One region of the Bacillus sp. C28GYM-DRY-1 genome, then DNA from elsewhere that is predicted to be linked to it. Evidence: predicted binding sites of a transcription regulator. Region 1 holds the regulator's gene; each other region holds the start of a gene.

Region 1 (3,595 bases):
TATTCGGCATCGGAAGAGAATCAGAGAATACGCAAGCAATTCTAGATGTCATTCAGGCAGTCCCGCTCATGATTATGGTTTCTTCCGTCGTCGGTCCTATATTAGAAGAAATCATCTTCAGAAAAATCATTTTCGGCACACTGTATGAAAAAACAAATTTCTTCTTTGCCGGATTGATCAGCTCGGTTATTTTCGGTATTGTTCACGCTGATTTGAAGCATCTACTTCTTTATACCGCAATGGGCTTTACCTTTGCCTTTTTATATGCGAGAACAAAACGGATATGGGTGCCGATTTTCGCCCATGTCATGATGAATACATTTGTCGTCATCATGCAGCTTGAACCTGTTCAGAAGTACCTCGAACAGCAGAGCACACAAATGCAATTGATTATTGGAGGATTGTTTTTATGAGAAACCCGGTAGTTTGGGGAATGATCTATTTTGCCGTAGGGTGCATCTTTACTTATCTTGCCGCAAGCTCGCCAGGCAGCATGTGGTCATTTTACTCCATCCTGCTGATGGTGTTCGCCGCTTACAACATCAGCATCTCTTTTAAGATGTTCGCCTTTTCATTTAAAATCAAAAAGAACCAGAAATAAAGAAAATCCATTTCTCAATGAGAAATGGATTTTCTATTATTGCCCGGAAGACACGTCCTGATCGGCAGCACTGCTTTTCTGCGCTTTCCGATAGGCAGCCTTCGATATAAGAATACTGATTTCATATAAAATCAACAGCGGAACAGTGACCATCATATGAGACAAAAGCTCAGGCGGAGTAATCAGGGCAGCAATCACAAGCAGCGTAAAATACGCATACTTTCTAATTTTCGTTAAGAACATCGGTGTCACAATTCCAAGCCTGGTCAAAAACATGAGGATAACCGGCATTTGGAACAACAGTCCAAACGGAATCGTCAGCTGCAGAAGGAACTGAAAATATTCATTAATTCCGATCACCTGATTGACATTCAAATCCTGAGAAATCCGCTTCATAAAATCAACAACAAAAGGAAATAAAATATAATATGAAAAAGATAAGCCCGCTAAAAACAGCAAAATAGAGATCGGAATGTAGCTGAGCGTTACTTTGCGCTCTTTCTCATAGAGGCCTGGGCTCACAAAAGCCCAAAGCTGATAAAGAATAATCGGTGAGGTCAGGACAATCCCGATGATAAACGCGAATTGCATAAACACAAAAAGCGGGTCTGTCAGATTAAACGCATTAAGTGTAAGCTCCTTCGCTTCATCCGTTTTTTGCAAATAAACAATCATGGGCTTTGCTAAAAAAAATCCTGCGATAAAGAAAACGACAAATGCCAGCGCCACAACCAGCAATCGTTTTCGAAGCTCAGCAATATGCTCCAGAAGCGACATTTGATTCACTTTCATTCGTGTCATCCTAACTTACTGATCTTCTTTCTTTTTTTCCTCGTCATCACTCGTTAATCCTTTAGTAGCATTTTTGAATTCACGAAGTGTGTCTCCTGCAGCTTTCCCCAGCTCAGGCAGCTTTTTGGGACCGAAGATGATCAGAGCAACGATGGCGATAACAGCAAGGCTTCCAGGACCGATCGGCATATTTGGGCTCCTCCTTTCCCTCTATTCGATTTCCTCTAAAACTGAATAATGCTTCAAGAAATAAACCAGTGACTGAAGCTCTACAGCTAAATCTATATGATGAATTCGAATGTGTTCCGGCACATTCAAACGGGCCGGCGTAAAATTAAGAATTCCCTTGATTCCTAATGCGACCAATCTGTCTGTAATCAATTGAGCGGCAACTGCTGGCACTGTAAGAATGGCAACTGATTCATTTTTCACGTGTTGTTCAAGGTCGTCAAGGTTATAGACAGGCACGCCGCCTACCTCAGTTCCTATTTTACTCTCATTTATATCAAAAGCCATAGAAATTTTTGTGTTATTATTTTTTGTGAAATTATAGTGAAGAAATGCCGTTCCCAAGTTCCCCACACCAATCAAGATGACGTCTGTCATCTCATCCTGATCAAGCGTTTTTCGGAAAAATGACAGCAAATAATCCACATTATATCCGTATCCTTTTTTGCCAAGAGCTCCAAAATAGGAAAAATCCCTGCGAATCGTGGCAGAATCAACCTTTACGGCATCACTGAGTTCAGCGGATGATACACGCTGTTTTCCTGATGCATGCAGATTCTTTAAAAAGCGATAGTAAAGCGGCAGCCGTTTTGCCGTCGCCTGCGGAATTTTTGATTGATCCTTATTCATTTTTGGTCCTCCACATTATACTCGGATAGTTCTCTTTTAAAGTCACCGTTTTTCCCGCCTGTTTTCTCCAGCAAGAAAGTAGGACCGATGACCATTCCCTTATCAAGAGCCTTACACATATCGTAAACGGTAAGAGCGCACACCGATGCAGAAGTGAGCGCTTCCATTTCCACACCTGTACTCCCTTTCGTTTTGACCTGTGCTTTTATATGAAGTATAACTTCTGCTTCTTTTATTTGCCAGTCAAACGATATATCTACCCCGCTCAATGAAAGCGGATGGCACATCGGAATGATATTCGACGTTTGCTTTGCGGCCATAATGCCTGCCACCTGTGCAACAGCCAGTACATCTCCTTTGCCGATATCGTGACTTTGTATTTTCTCGTACACTTCATTTTTCATGTGTACGCTTGAAACAGCCGCCGCAGTACGGACAGTCGAAGATTTTTCGCTGATGTCCACCATCTGGGCTCTGCCCTGTTCATTAAAATGAGAAAATCCATTCATATTAAAACTCTCCTTAAACAGATCATACACTATTTTCTTCTCTATGTCTTATTCGGCCAATGTATTGTTTGCTGACTTCTGGTTCATAAGCTACACTTAACTTATTATAGCAGAGGTGAAATAATATGATGATCTTACAAGTTAATCAGCTGTCCAAATCATTTGGTGCTGATACTATTTTAAACAATATAAAGCTGGAAGTCAGAAATCGTGATCGCGTCGCCATTGTTGGAAGAAATGGCGCGGGAAAATCCACGCTGCTTAAAATTATCGCAGGCCAGCTTTCGTATGAAAAGGGCGAAATCATTAAACCAAAAGATATGACAATGGGATATCTCGCCCAGCATACGGGCTTGGTTTCTAAGCTTACCATAAAAGAAGAGCTGCTGACTGTTTTTGACCACTTAAAAGAAATGGAAAAGGATATGCGGGCTATCGAAGAAAAAATGGCGGCAGCTGACCCTGGTGAACTGGAAAGCATCATGAAAACGTATGACCGGCTTCAGCAGGAATTCAAAGATAAAGGTGGCTATCAATATGAAGCGGATGTCAGATCTGTGCTTCATGGACTTGGTTTCAGCCATTTTGACGATTCAACACAGGTGCAAAGCCTCAGCGGGGGGCAGAAAACAAGGCTGGCCCTCGGTAAGCTTCTGTTAACACAGCCTGATTTGCTCATTCTCGATGAGCCGACAAACCATCTCGATATTGATACGTTAACCTGGCTTGAACATTATTTGCAAGGCTATTCAGGCGCCATTCTCATTGTTTCGCATGACCGCTACTTTTTGGACAAAGTAGTAAACCAAGTATACGAGGTATCAAGAGCTGAAAG
Region 2 (3,595 bases), on a different contig from region 1:
TGAATCAGCCCAATAACTGTTTGATGCCTTGATAACCGAAGTAAAAGCCAAATATAAGGAGGGATACACCCGCGATTCCGGTCAATCCTCTTAAGAGCTTTTCATGAAGCAGATTTCTGAACATGCTGGCTGTGATCGCCATGCAAAAATCCCAGATTAAAATGCCCAGCATGATGCCGGAGCTATAGATCAAAAGCTGATTCATATTGTAGGCCTCTGCTGTTTTCGCAAGTATGCTCCCGTAAATTCCGAGCCAAAACAGGATGCTTAATGGATTTGACAGTGAAATGAGAAAACCCGAAGCAAACGTTTTCCTATATGACGTTTTTCCTCGCGAGCTTCGCACATCCATCGGTTCTCTGACATTTTTCAGCGTTTCAATTCCGGTATAGGTCAGAACAAAAAAGCCGAAGAGCCACAAAAACGTTTTTACAAATGGAGCGGTCAAAAACTGTGAAAGTCCGAAATAGATAAAAAGCATGTACAGTCCGTCCGCTGTCATGGCGCCTAAACCAAAAATCCAAGCATGCCAAAAACCATTTTTAATTCCTTTGTCTATTTGCGCCGCATTCACAGGTCCCACTGGCGCAGACAAGGACAGTCCCAGCACAATATAGCTCAAAAAAATGTTCACCGGCCCGTACTCCCTTCTCTTACGTAACTTGTACAATTTATTCGGGAACGGGTCAAGCTATGCACAAAATTCGCTTACTGCTTCAGACGTTTCAGTTCTTCCTCCACAATATCGGCGGCTTTGCCTACGAAACTGAAAATGAGTTCCAGTTCTTCAGCAGCGCTGCACTAATCGCAAGCGGAACACCAAAACCGGCCGCACCTTCTAAAAACGCGTTTTAATAATAGCTGTAGAGAATCGGAGTGAGCGCCACAAGTGCGTTCACATACTCGTTTCCAAACGGATCATACAACGGCTCCCACATTGACAATCAGCCCTTTACTCTAAAGTTGCGTTTAGTTGACCTTTTGTTCTGCAAAATGAGGTTTTAAAATGTTTGTAAGGACACCTGCGCTGTGAAGGAACTGTTCCTTTTCTTTCTCATTTAAGTTCAGCTCAGTGATGCCTGCAATACCTCCGCGGTTTACGACAGCCGGAACGCCGATGTACACGTCATTTGCGCCGTATTGTCCGTCCAAGTATGTGCTGACAGTTAAAATGCTGTTTTCATTATGAAGAATGGCTTTTGTAATGCGGGCTAGGCTCATTGCAACACCATAATAAGTCGCCCCTTTTTTCTCAATAATATGGTAAGCGGCGTTTTTCACGTCATCTACGATCTGGTCTAGCTCCTCTTGTTTATATACATCGTTTTTCTCAACAAGTTCACTGACAGGCACACCTCCGACATTTGCGTGGCTCCAGACAGGAAGCTCTGTATCACCGTGCTCTCCGATAATATGCGCGTGCACGTTTTGAGGCGCTGCGCCAAAGTATTCGCTCAGCATGTAACGGAATCTCGCAGAATCTAGTGTTGTGCCGCTTCCGATCACCCGCTCTTTTGGCAGGCCGCTGAATTTCCATGTAGCGTAAGTCAAAATATCAACCGGATTTGTCGCAATTAAGAAAATGCCGTCAAATCCGCTCGCCATGACTTCACTGACGATGCCTTTGAAAATTTTCACGTTCTTTTCTACTAATTCAAGGCGTGTCTCACCAGGTTTTTGGTTTGCTCCGGCGCAGATGCAGACAATATCAGCATCTTTGCAGTCTTCATATGTTCCGTAAGATGTTTTGACCGGTTGCGGCGCAAACGCCTTTCCGTGGTTTAAGTCCATCACATCGCCCATTGCTTTTTCTTTATTTACATCAATGACCACAAGCTCATCTGTGATCCCTTGGTTTATTAACGCAAATGCATAACTGCTTCCAACAAAACCCGCTCCGATTAAAGCTACTTTATTTACATGTGTATTCATCATTAATCATCCTTCCAGGGTATGTTTTTCTTTGATGTTTGTTTGTGAATTATTTCACATTTATATTGTGCAATATTTCACAAACTATTGCAAGAGAAAAGTTTTGTCTGATTGATGAACAAAAAAGAAACCATCTCTATGATGATTTCTTCTTAAACTCCTTTTTTACCGTACTTCTGTAAGACAGCTTCACGATTCCAAATCGAAGCAAAAACAGAACGCCGCCGCAGACGATAAATAGAAGGATCATTTTCAGCCAAGCGAAGAATGTATGGGGAATCCCCCTGTCATACATCGTAAGCACCACTACCGCAAAGGCGACAGCTATTGATTCTATGAACTGCTGCTTCACCCGTTTATGCAGTTCTTCGTCGGTGTCTATTTTCGGCATCAGCATTCCAGAAGCAGATGCCCTGATGCAGTAATATAAGATGATAATGAACAAAAACACAAGGCTCGAGACCCATTCATTAAACGGAAATGCAAACATAATGCCGCGGATAACCACATCCAGCAGCGCAAACGCCCCGGCTAACTTGCCGATCTCCGACCAGATCTTTTGTTCTTTTTCTTTTACTCTCTTATTTTTCCCATTCACGCCTGAAAGTCTATTAAGCAGATTATTCATGACCTTCCTCCCGCACTTTTACGAATGGCTTATGGCTTATGGCTTACATGTTACAATAACAGCCTGCGCTTCTGCAACGATTAAATGAAAAGCCCGCCCGTACAAGCCGCCGGGCAGTAATCGTTAAAACGGCCCCCAATTAATCATGACACCTATGACAATAAATACAAGTCCGATCAAGAACCAAATCAGAGCAAGCGGCACCATAAACCTGAGCCACTTGACGTACGGAATGCCGCTGGCGGCAAGCACCGCCATGAGAACGCCGGATGTCGGGTTCACACAGTTGACGACTCCTTCTCCAAGCATAACCGCTTCCACCGCGACCTGCCTCGTAATTCCCATCAAATCAGCAAGCGGCGCCAGGATTGGAATAAATACAACGGCTTCCCCAGACCCAGAAGAGATGAGAAAATGAAGCAGCGCACTGGCGATATACATGCCGATCGCACCGGCAATCGGGCTGAATCCATCCAAAAGCGAAGCCAATGCGTTGACGACTGTATCGAGGAGCTTGCCATTTTCAAGGATGACAGAAATGCTTCTTGCCATCCCGACAATCAGCGCCCCATATACAAGGCCTTGGCAGCCCACTATGAAGGTTTTGGCAATATCGTTTGCCGCAAGTCCGCCTATCAACCCGCCAAGGACAGAAATAAAAATAAACGTCGCAGCCATTTGTGAATCAGACCAGCCCAGCTTCAAAGCGCCGTATAAAAATCCGAGAAGCGACAGTCCCGCCACAGCCAAAATGAGCTTATGACGAACAGTAAACGCCAATGACTGATCTTCTTTCCCCGCCTCACCCATTCCTGCCGCGGGGAACCAATTTGTCCCTAACACACTGGCATCCTTTGATTTTTTTAATTTTCTTGTGTACAGATAGATATAAATAATAGAAGACAGCAAAAAGCATATGTAGATTACAACACGCAGGCCAATTCCCGAGAAAAGCGGCAGCTCCGCGATTGATTGCGATAAACCGAGCGGGGACGGCGATAAAATAGTTGAGTTAAATCCAGCGTAGCAGCCGAT
Region 3 (3,595 bases), on a different contig from region 1:
TGATCATTTGCTTCCATTACAATAATCACCTTTCAGTATAAGTAGGCTGATACTCTATTTAATATAACGTGAAACCAATGCCTTGTGGTAGTAAAAATAAAGGAGAACAGGCTTAGAACAGGCTTTCACCCATTCTCCGGCAGATGCCTACGCGGTCAGATTTGACTGTGTTTTCTTTTTCCTTTTTCTCGGCTGTGAAGCAAAGGTATGTAATACCATCCCCGCAATAATGATGAACAAACCGGCAAATGATAAAAGGGATGGAAAAACGCCTGACAGCAGAACAATTTCACCAAGCAGCGCGAAAATCACTTCACCGGATTGAGTGGCTTCAACGGCTGCGAGTTTTTGCGGATTGTCTCTTACCATATCAGTGGCCCAGAAAAATAAAACGGTCGCAATGATGCCTGAGCTGACGGCCACGATAAAGGATTGAACAGTTTGTCCTGCTGTCGGAAGGCCATCTGACCACCAGCCGTAAGCTGCTACGATAAGCCAGAATGGAAGGCTTGCCAAGGTCATCCCCAGCACACGCTGAAATGTATCAAGCTGGCCCCCATATTCTTCGAGCATTCTCCGGTTTCCTAGCGGATAGGCAAAAGCCGCAATGACAACCGGCAGCACACTTAAAAGCAGCATCTTCCCAGAAAGCGATTCTGCATGCTGAAGCTGTATCAGTGCCGCTCCGATCAGGATGATTACGGAAGTGCCAAGTGAAACAAGGGGAATCTTTTGCCGAACGAGCTGCGGCCCACCCGGCATGTCTTTTTTGACATAGAAAAATGGAGATAACAGAACGCCGGCTACAATTGTGATTTGCCAGGTCCCGGCTACGAGCCAACCTGGACCGTATGCAGCTGCAAATGTGATCGGGGCGTAAAAAAGCACAAAGCCGACAAAGCTCCATTTGATCCAAAAGAACGGCTTTTTCCGCATCTCTTGTAAGAGAGGGGTGAATGTCCCTTTCATGATGACGATCAAACATAAAAACGGAACCATAAAAATAAAGCGCAGCGAAGAGCTCCAAAGCCAGCTGCCTCCGGATAACTCCATCGCTCTGTTTAAAATAAAGGTAACGGCGAAAAAGAGTGAAGCCAATATTCCGATAACGATTGCTTTCATGATATCCCTCATTCTGGCATGTTTTTTTTACTATACTATTCGGTACCGCACAGATCAATGGAGTCGTCAGAAAATAAACATGTTTTGCGAACCGATTTATGTGGAAGACAAAAAATGGAGGTGACATTGATGGTACCAAGGACACAGACTTACTTTTTTCAGGATGATGGCAGGATTCCGAATCACCCTGATTTTCCGCTCGTTGTGTATCAAAACGCACTCAAGGACACCGGTCAGGCAGAGCGGATCGTCAATCGGCATGGCTGGTCTAACAGCTGGTCAGGGAGTGTTTTTCCATACCATCATTATCACAGCAATACGCATGAAGTCCTGATTGCAGTCTGGGGAGAGGCTGTGATTCAATTTGGGGGAGAAAAAGGGGCCGCTATTCCTTTCAAATCCGGTGACGCAGTCGTGATTCCAGCTGGAGTCGGCCATAAAAAGCTAAGCGCGAGTTCCAATTTTACCGTCATTGGCGCTTATCCGGGAGGCGTTCATTATGATATGAAGACGGGAGAGCCGAGTGAACGGAAGGAAGCGAGGGAACAGATCAAGAGGGTGTCATTGCCAGCGAAAGATCCGATTACAGGAAAAAGAGAACCTCTATTGGAGATATGGGTAAAGTGAAGGGGAGAAAATTGGTAGATTGTCAATAACTGGTGCCGGAGAAATGTTATGACATGAGCTCCATATAAATTAATTTCATAATCGAAGCAATTCACGTTCAAATTTTGTTCAAAAAGTGTTATCATATAGAAGGTAATCGAATTGGAGTTTTTTGTGTTTGCTATTTTCAGAGAGAGTAAAAGATTTTTGACTTATTCAATTGTTTATTTTTGAGATAAAAATAATACTGAATATGGCAAGATGAAAAACTGGGTAGTAAACATTTATTTTTGTAAATGATTGTGCATGAATTCACAATCCTTATTCTTATGCTTTCAAGCATGAGACCAGGGAGAGGCACTACCCTTTCCACAAAAAATCTGCAAACTGCTTATAGTAAAGGAGAATTGGATATGCCAGAAACAATCGATCAAACAAATGCGTCTGTCAGCCAAAGCCAGCAAGATCTAATCGATCAGCTGTTAAAGCCGGAAGTTCAAGAATCACTGACCGTTTTAGTTGACCAGCTTCCAAAGCTGACTGAGTTAGTGAATATTTTAACGAAGTCTTATGATTTCGCTCAGTCTGTAGCAACTGACGAAGTGCTAAAAAGCGACACTGTCGGTGCGATCACTGAAATGCTTGAGCCTGTAAAAGAAACAGCGAAAGAAGTAGCTGCGACTGCAATCGAAGCGAAAGACCGCGCGGATGCAAGCAACGAAACGATTGGTCTTTTCGGCCTGTTGCGCATGCTGAAAGATCCTCAAGCTCAAAAGCTGTTCCGTTTTGCTAACAGCTACCTTGAAATCATGAACGAAAAACAAAAATAATCTCAGATTCAAATTGATATAAAGGACGGAGGATATACGATGTCAAAACATATTGTCATTCTAGGCGCTGGTTATGGCGGAGTTCTTTCTGCTCTAACAGTTCGCAAACATTACACAAAAGAACAAGCACGCGTGACTGTGGTAAACAAATACCCAACTCACCAAATCATTACGGAGTTACACCGTCTTGCAGCAGGCAACGTGTCTGAAAAAGCGGTTGCAATGCCATTAGAAAAACTTTTCAAAGGCAAAGACATTGATCTTAAAATCGCGGAAGTAAGCTCTTTCTCTGTTGATAAAAAAGAAGTTGCGCTTGCTGACGGTTCTACATTAACTTATGATGCGCTTGTTGTAGGTCTTGGTTCTGTAACAGCTTACTTCGGCATCCCAGGTCTTGAAGAAAACAGCATGGTATTGAAATCTGCTGCTGATGCGAACAAAGTCTTCCAACATGTTGAAGATCGTGTGCGCGAGTACTCTCAAACGAAAAACGAAGCTGATGCAACAATCCTTATCGGCGGAGGCGGCTTAACAGGTGTTGAGCTTGTCGGTGAGCTTGCTGATATCATGCCGAACCTTGCGAAAAAATACGGCGTAGACCATAAAGAAATCAAATTAAAGCTGGTTGAAGCAGGTCCGAAAATCCTTCCTGTCCTTCCGGATGATCTAATCGAGCGTGCGACTGCAAGCCTTGAAAAACGCGGCGTTGAGTTCTTAACAGGTCTTCCTGTTACAAATGTAGAAGGAAACGTGATTGATCTGAAAGACGGATCTAAAGTTGTTGCCAACACATTTGTTTGGACTGGCGGCGTACAAGGTAACCCATTAGTCGGTGAATCAGGTCTTGAAGTGAATCGCGGACGCGCGACAGTAAATGACTTCCTGCAATCTACATCTCATGAAGATGTATTCGTTGCTGGAGACAGCGCAGTTTACTTTGCTCCAGACGGCCGTCCATACCCGCCGACTGCACAAATCGCATGGCAAATGGGTGAGCTGATCGGTTACAACCTATTTGCTTACTTAGAAGGCAAAAC
Region 4 (3,595 bases), on a different contig from region 1:
TAATCAAGTTGCCAATGCCAAACGGCGCAGCAATGGCGATCATCGGTATCCCCGTTAACCCGTAAGCGTTTGCAGCAACATGTGTAAAGACGACATATGCACCGCCCAATGCACCGCCGATCATCGCAGCGATAAACGGTTTTCGGTAGCGAAGATTGACTCCGAATATGACTGGCTCAGTAATGCCGAGAAAAGCGGAAAATGCAGCCGGAAGCGCGATTTCTTTTGTCTTTGCCTTTTTCGCCATAAAGAAGACGGCAAGGCCGGCGCCGCCCTGTGCGACATTCGCCATTGACCAGATTGGCAGCAAGTAGTTTTTGCCTATATCTGCAATAAGCCCTGCCTCAATCGCATGGAAGCTGTGATGAACGCCTGTCAAAACGATGAGTGAATACATGCCCCCGAAAATCAGACCCGCAACAAAACCGGCATGGTCATATACATAAGTTAAAGCAACCGTAATCCCGGAGCCAAGCGCTCTGCCCAAAGGACCAATCGCGATAAAAGCGACAAACCCGGTGACAATCACTGTAACAAAAGGTGTAACAAGCAAATCTACCGCATGCGGAACTACTTTTCTTGTCCATTTCTCTACCTTGCTCATCACATAAACCGCCAACAAGACAGGAATAACAGTTCCCTGATAGCCGAGAAGCGCGATATCAAACCCGAACAGATGCATATAATCAGGGGTTGCTTCGGCCAACCCCCAAGGATTCAAAAGTGTCGGATGAATCATAATACCTCCGATGACTGCTCCCAAGTAAGGGTTGCTTCCAAACTCTTTTGAAGCACTGACCCCGATTAAAATCGGCAAGAAAATGAATGCCGCACTTGAGAACATGTCGAGCAGCTGGAGCAGCGCAGAATCCTTGCTCATCCAATGAAACGCATTGACCATACCCAATAATCCCATTAATAGGCCGCTGGCCACAATAGCCGGGATGATTGGAACAAAAATATTAGAAAGCGTTTTCGCAAATCTCGCAGCGGGATTCAATTTTTCTTTTGCTGCATCCTGGTGATTTACGTGTTCTTCACGCTCAATATCGGCTTCCTTAGAAAAAGCATCGTACACCTTATTGACAAGGCCTGTTCCGAAAATAATCTGGTACTGGCCAGAGCTGCTGAACGCGCCTTTTACGCCATCAAGCTCTTCTACTTGTGCTTGATCTATCTTTGATTCATCTTTCATCACTAAACGCAGTCTTGTTGCACAATGAGCCGCGCTAATAATGTTATCTTTTCCCCCGAGAAGTTCAATGAGGCGTTTTGCAGTCTCTTTGTAATCCATCTGTTTCTCCCCCTTTTCTTTAAACAAAAAAGACCTAAAATTCGCCAACGAATAAAGGACACAGCGATCCTTTTTCATTTACGCAAATTTTAGGTCTTGCCTGCTTTACCAGTCACAATCCCGCTTATTTAGATTAAGAATACGCTTTCATCATAAATCATGATAGCGTTTTCGTCAACTGTTTTTTAGTTAAATAGTTTGATAAAACAATTAGACAAAAATTCGTAAAAATTAATTGTGAAATATTTCACAATAACGTGCTATACTATGCTCAACCATCAAAGAAAGCAGGAAAAAACAATGGAAACTCAAGCATTGCAAAAAGTTGAACAGTACGCTTTGAACAAACTAAACATATTTGTTTCTAGCAAAATCCGTTATGTGCTCAGATCCATTTTGGCCAGCATGTTTATTGGATTCGGCATTACAGCCGCAAGCAAAACAGGCAGTTATTTCACTATGGCTGATTCTCCGTTTGCTTTTCCGGCAGCCGCTGTCACATTCGGGGCCGCTATTCTGCTGATTGCTTACGGAGGCGGAGATTTATTTACCGGCAACACTTTTTATTTCACTTATACCGCGCTCCAAAAAAAAATTCGCTGGCGAGACACCCTGTACATGTGGATGACAAGCTATGCCGGCAATTTGATCGGCGCCATTCTATTTGCCATTCTGATCAGCGCGACAGGACTTTTTGAGGAGGCTTCTGTTCATTCCTTTTTGATTCATCTGGCAGAGCACAAAATGGAGCCGCCCGCTTCCGAACTGTTTGTCAGAGGAATGCTGTGCAATTGGCTTGTATGCCTCGCCTTTTTCATTCCAATGTCTCTTAAAGGAGAAGGGGCAAAGCTCTTTACCATGATGCTTTTTGTTTTCTGCTTCTTTATTTCCGGCTTTGAACACAGCATTGCCAATATGTGCACATTTGCCATCTCACTTTTGATCGAGCACCCTGATACAGTGACAGTAATGGGAGCAGTCAGAAACTTAATTCCCGTTACACTCGGCAACCTGACCGCGGGAATGGTCATGATGGGCTGGATGTACTACACGCTCAATCCCGATAAATAAAAAAAACTTCCAGAGATCACTCTCTGCAAGTCAAAGCGGTTATTCCGAGAGATCTTGAAGACGCTGGACATGCAGCGTGATATAGCCGGCCTCGGACTCCGGCAAATGTAATTGATATTCACTTTTTAAAAACTCCGCCAGCTCAAGCGCACATTGATAGGCAAATGAATACTTTTTTTGGATGAAATAAAGCATCTCCTCGTCCATACGATGGAGCGCTTCATTTGATTCCAACCGGCTGACTGCGTATCTCAAATGCGTGACGAGCCGTTGATAGGAAATGCTGTTTTCATCCACCTTTCTATTAAAATATTGTTCTATTTTCTCTATCATTTCTTTGATCATGGTCGTATGCTTCAGCGCTGAATACATGCTCTCCGCATCCATCTTCGCCGTATGGATGTGAAGGGCAATATAACCCGCTTCATCTTCAGGAAGAGACACGCCCAATGTCTCTTTTACATGTCCGATCGCCCACAGGCCGATCTCGTATTCTTTTTTATAGAGCGCTTTTATCTCATGCAGCAATTTATTCTGCACAAGCAGCCCATTTTGAATCCTTTCGATCGCAAAGGACAAATGGTCAGAAAGCGCGATATGAATGTGGTCGCTCAGCGGCGCCGCGAGCTCCCCTTCCGCATAGCTGATGATATCCTCAGCTATTTCAATATGCTCCTCCGGCAGCGTTTGCAGGATTTGTTTAAACTTTTCATTCTCGTCGTGCACGACAAAGATCTTTTCCACTTTATTTAAAGGGATGAGGTCATTTTTCTTTTTTTGAAAAGCGATTCCCGGACCCATCACGATTTTTTCCTGATCACCCTCTATTATTAAAGCCGCATTGTTGTTTAGTACTTTATAGATTTTCAAGAGGCTATCTCTCCCGCCAATTAGCTTTTGACTGGGATTTTACCTCCTTTTGACCGCCATGTAAAGATGCGGGCCAGCTCTCTCCTGCTTTGGCGATTCCTTGAAGGCTTGCAAACATCTTCTTTTATAAAGCGCCGAGGCTTTCGCTTTCTGTTTTTCTTCCTCATTCACAGCCATCCGCCACTCATAAAACGAAACAAGTCCCGCGGCCTGCACCGCCGCTTTCCTTTGGTATGTACGCTGCGCCGAATAGACCGCGGCAGCCGCAGTTTTTCTGTCCGGCATCACCCAGTTCATCAAAAAGACCATCCACACCCGTAAAGATACAAGCAAACGTTTCATAGAAAAACATCCCTCCGC

The links. The regulator Rex, encoded in region 1, represses fermentation and respiration genes when NADH is low (regulators of the CRP and FNR family bind a similar motif). The targets are predictions, from matches to a motif close to TTGTGAAATATTTCACAA.
Region 2: the regulator Rex is predicted to act here: its motif matches at 1,975-1,992, upstream of Q3W56_RS09605 (L-lactate dehydrogenase).
Region 3: the regulator Rex is predicted to act here: its motif matches at 2,029-2,046, upstream of Q3W56_RS05065 (helical membrane plugin domain-containing protein).
Region 4: the regulator Rex is predicted to act here: its motif matches at 1,530-1,547, upstream of Q3W56_RS17140 (formate/nitrite transporter family protein).

What each region holds. Positions count from the first base shown of each region.
Region 1 is NZ_JAUMKF010000004.1:184,614-188,208, forward strand. Features, by position in the region: gene Q3W56_RS06505 (CPBP family intramembrane glutamic endopeptidase) at 1-413, shown strand, start outside; gene Q3W56_RS06510 (YdiK family protein) at 410-601, shown strand; gene tatC (twin-arginine translocase subunit TatC) at 638-1,402, opposite strand; gene tatAY (sec-independent protein translocase protein TatAY) at 1,409-1,582, opposite strand; gene Q3W56_RS06525 (redox-sensing transcriptional repressor Rex) at 1,604-2,251, opposite strand; gene moaC (cyclic pyranopterin monophosphate synthase MoaC) at 2,248-2,760, opposite strand; gene Q3W56_RS06535 (ABC-F family ATP-binding cassette domain-containing protein) at 2,886-3,595, shown strand, end outside.
Region 2 is NZ_JAUMKF010000008.1:29,307-32,901, forward strand. Features, by position in the region: gene Q3W56_RS09590 (LysE family translocator) at 5-634, opposite strand; partial or broken gene Q3W56_RS09595 (MarR family transcriptional regulator) at 709-789, opposite strand; partial or broken gene Q3W56_RS21175 (L-lactate permease) at 789-851, opposite strand; partial or broken gene Q3W56_RS09600 (hypothetical protein) at 864-938, opposite strand; gene Q3W56_RS09605 (L-lactate dehydrogenase) at 970-1,935, opposite strand; gene Q3W56_RS09610 (DUF6773 family protein) at 2,069-2,560, opposite strand; gene Q3W56_RS09615 (YfcC family protein) at 2,684-3,595, opposite strand, start outside.
Region 3 is NZ_JAUMKF010000003.1:228,782-232,376, forward strand. Features, by position in the region: gene Q3W56_RS05050 (ABC transporter ATP-binding protein) at 1-17, opposite strand, end outside; gene Q3W56_RS05055 (DMT family transporter) at 148-1,122, opposite strand; gene Q3W56_RS05060 (cupin domain-containing protein) at 1,252-1,749, shown strand; gene Q3W56_RS05065 (helical membrane plugin domain-containing protein) at 2,142-2,558, shown strand; gene Q3W56_RS05070 (NAD(P)/FAD-dependent oxidoreductase) at 2,598-3,595, shown strand, end outside.
Region 4 is NZ_JAUMKF010000021.1:42,404-45,998, forward strand. Features, by position in the region: gene scrA (PTS system sucrose transporter subunit IIBC) at 1-1,294, opposite strand, end outside; gene Q3W56_RS17140 (formate/nitrite transporter family protein) at 1,595-2,365, shown strand; gene sacT (sac operon transcriptional antiterminator SacT) at 2,405-3,235, opposite strand; gene Q3W56_RS17150 (hypothetical protein) at 3,275-3,577, opposite strand.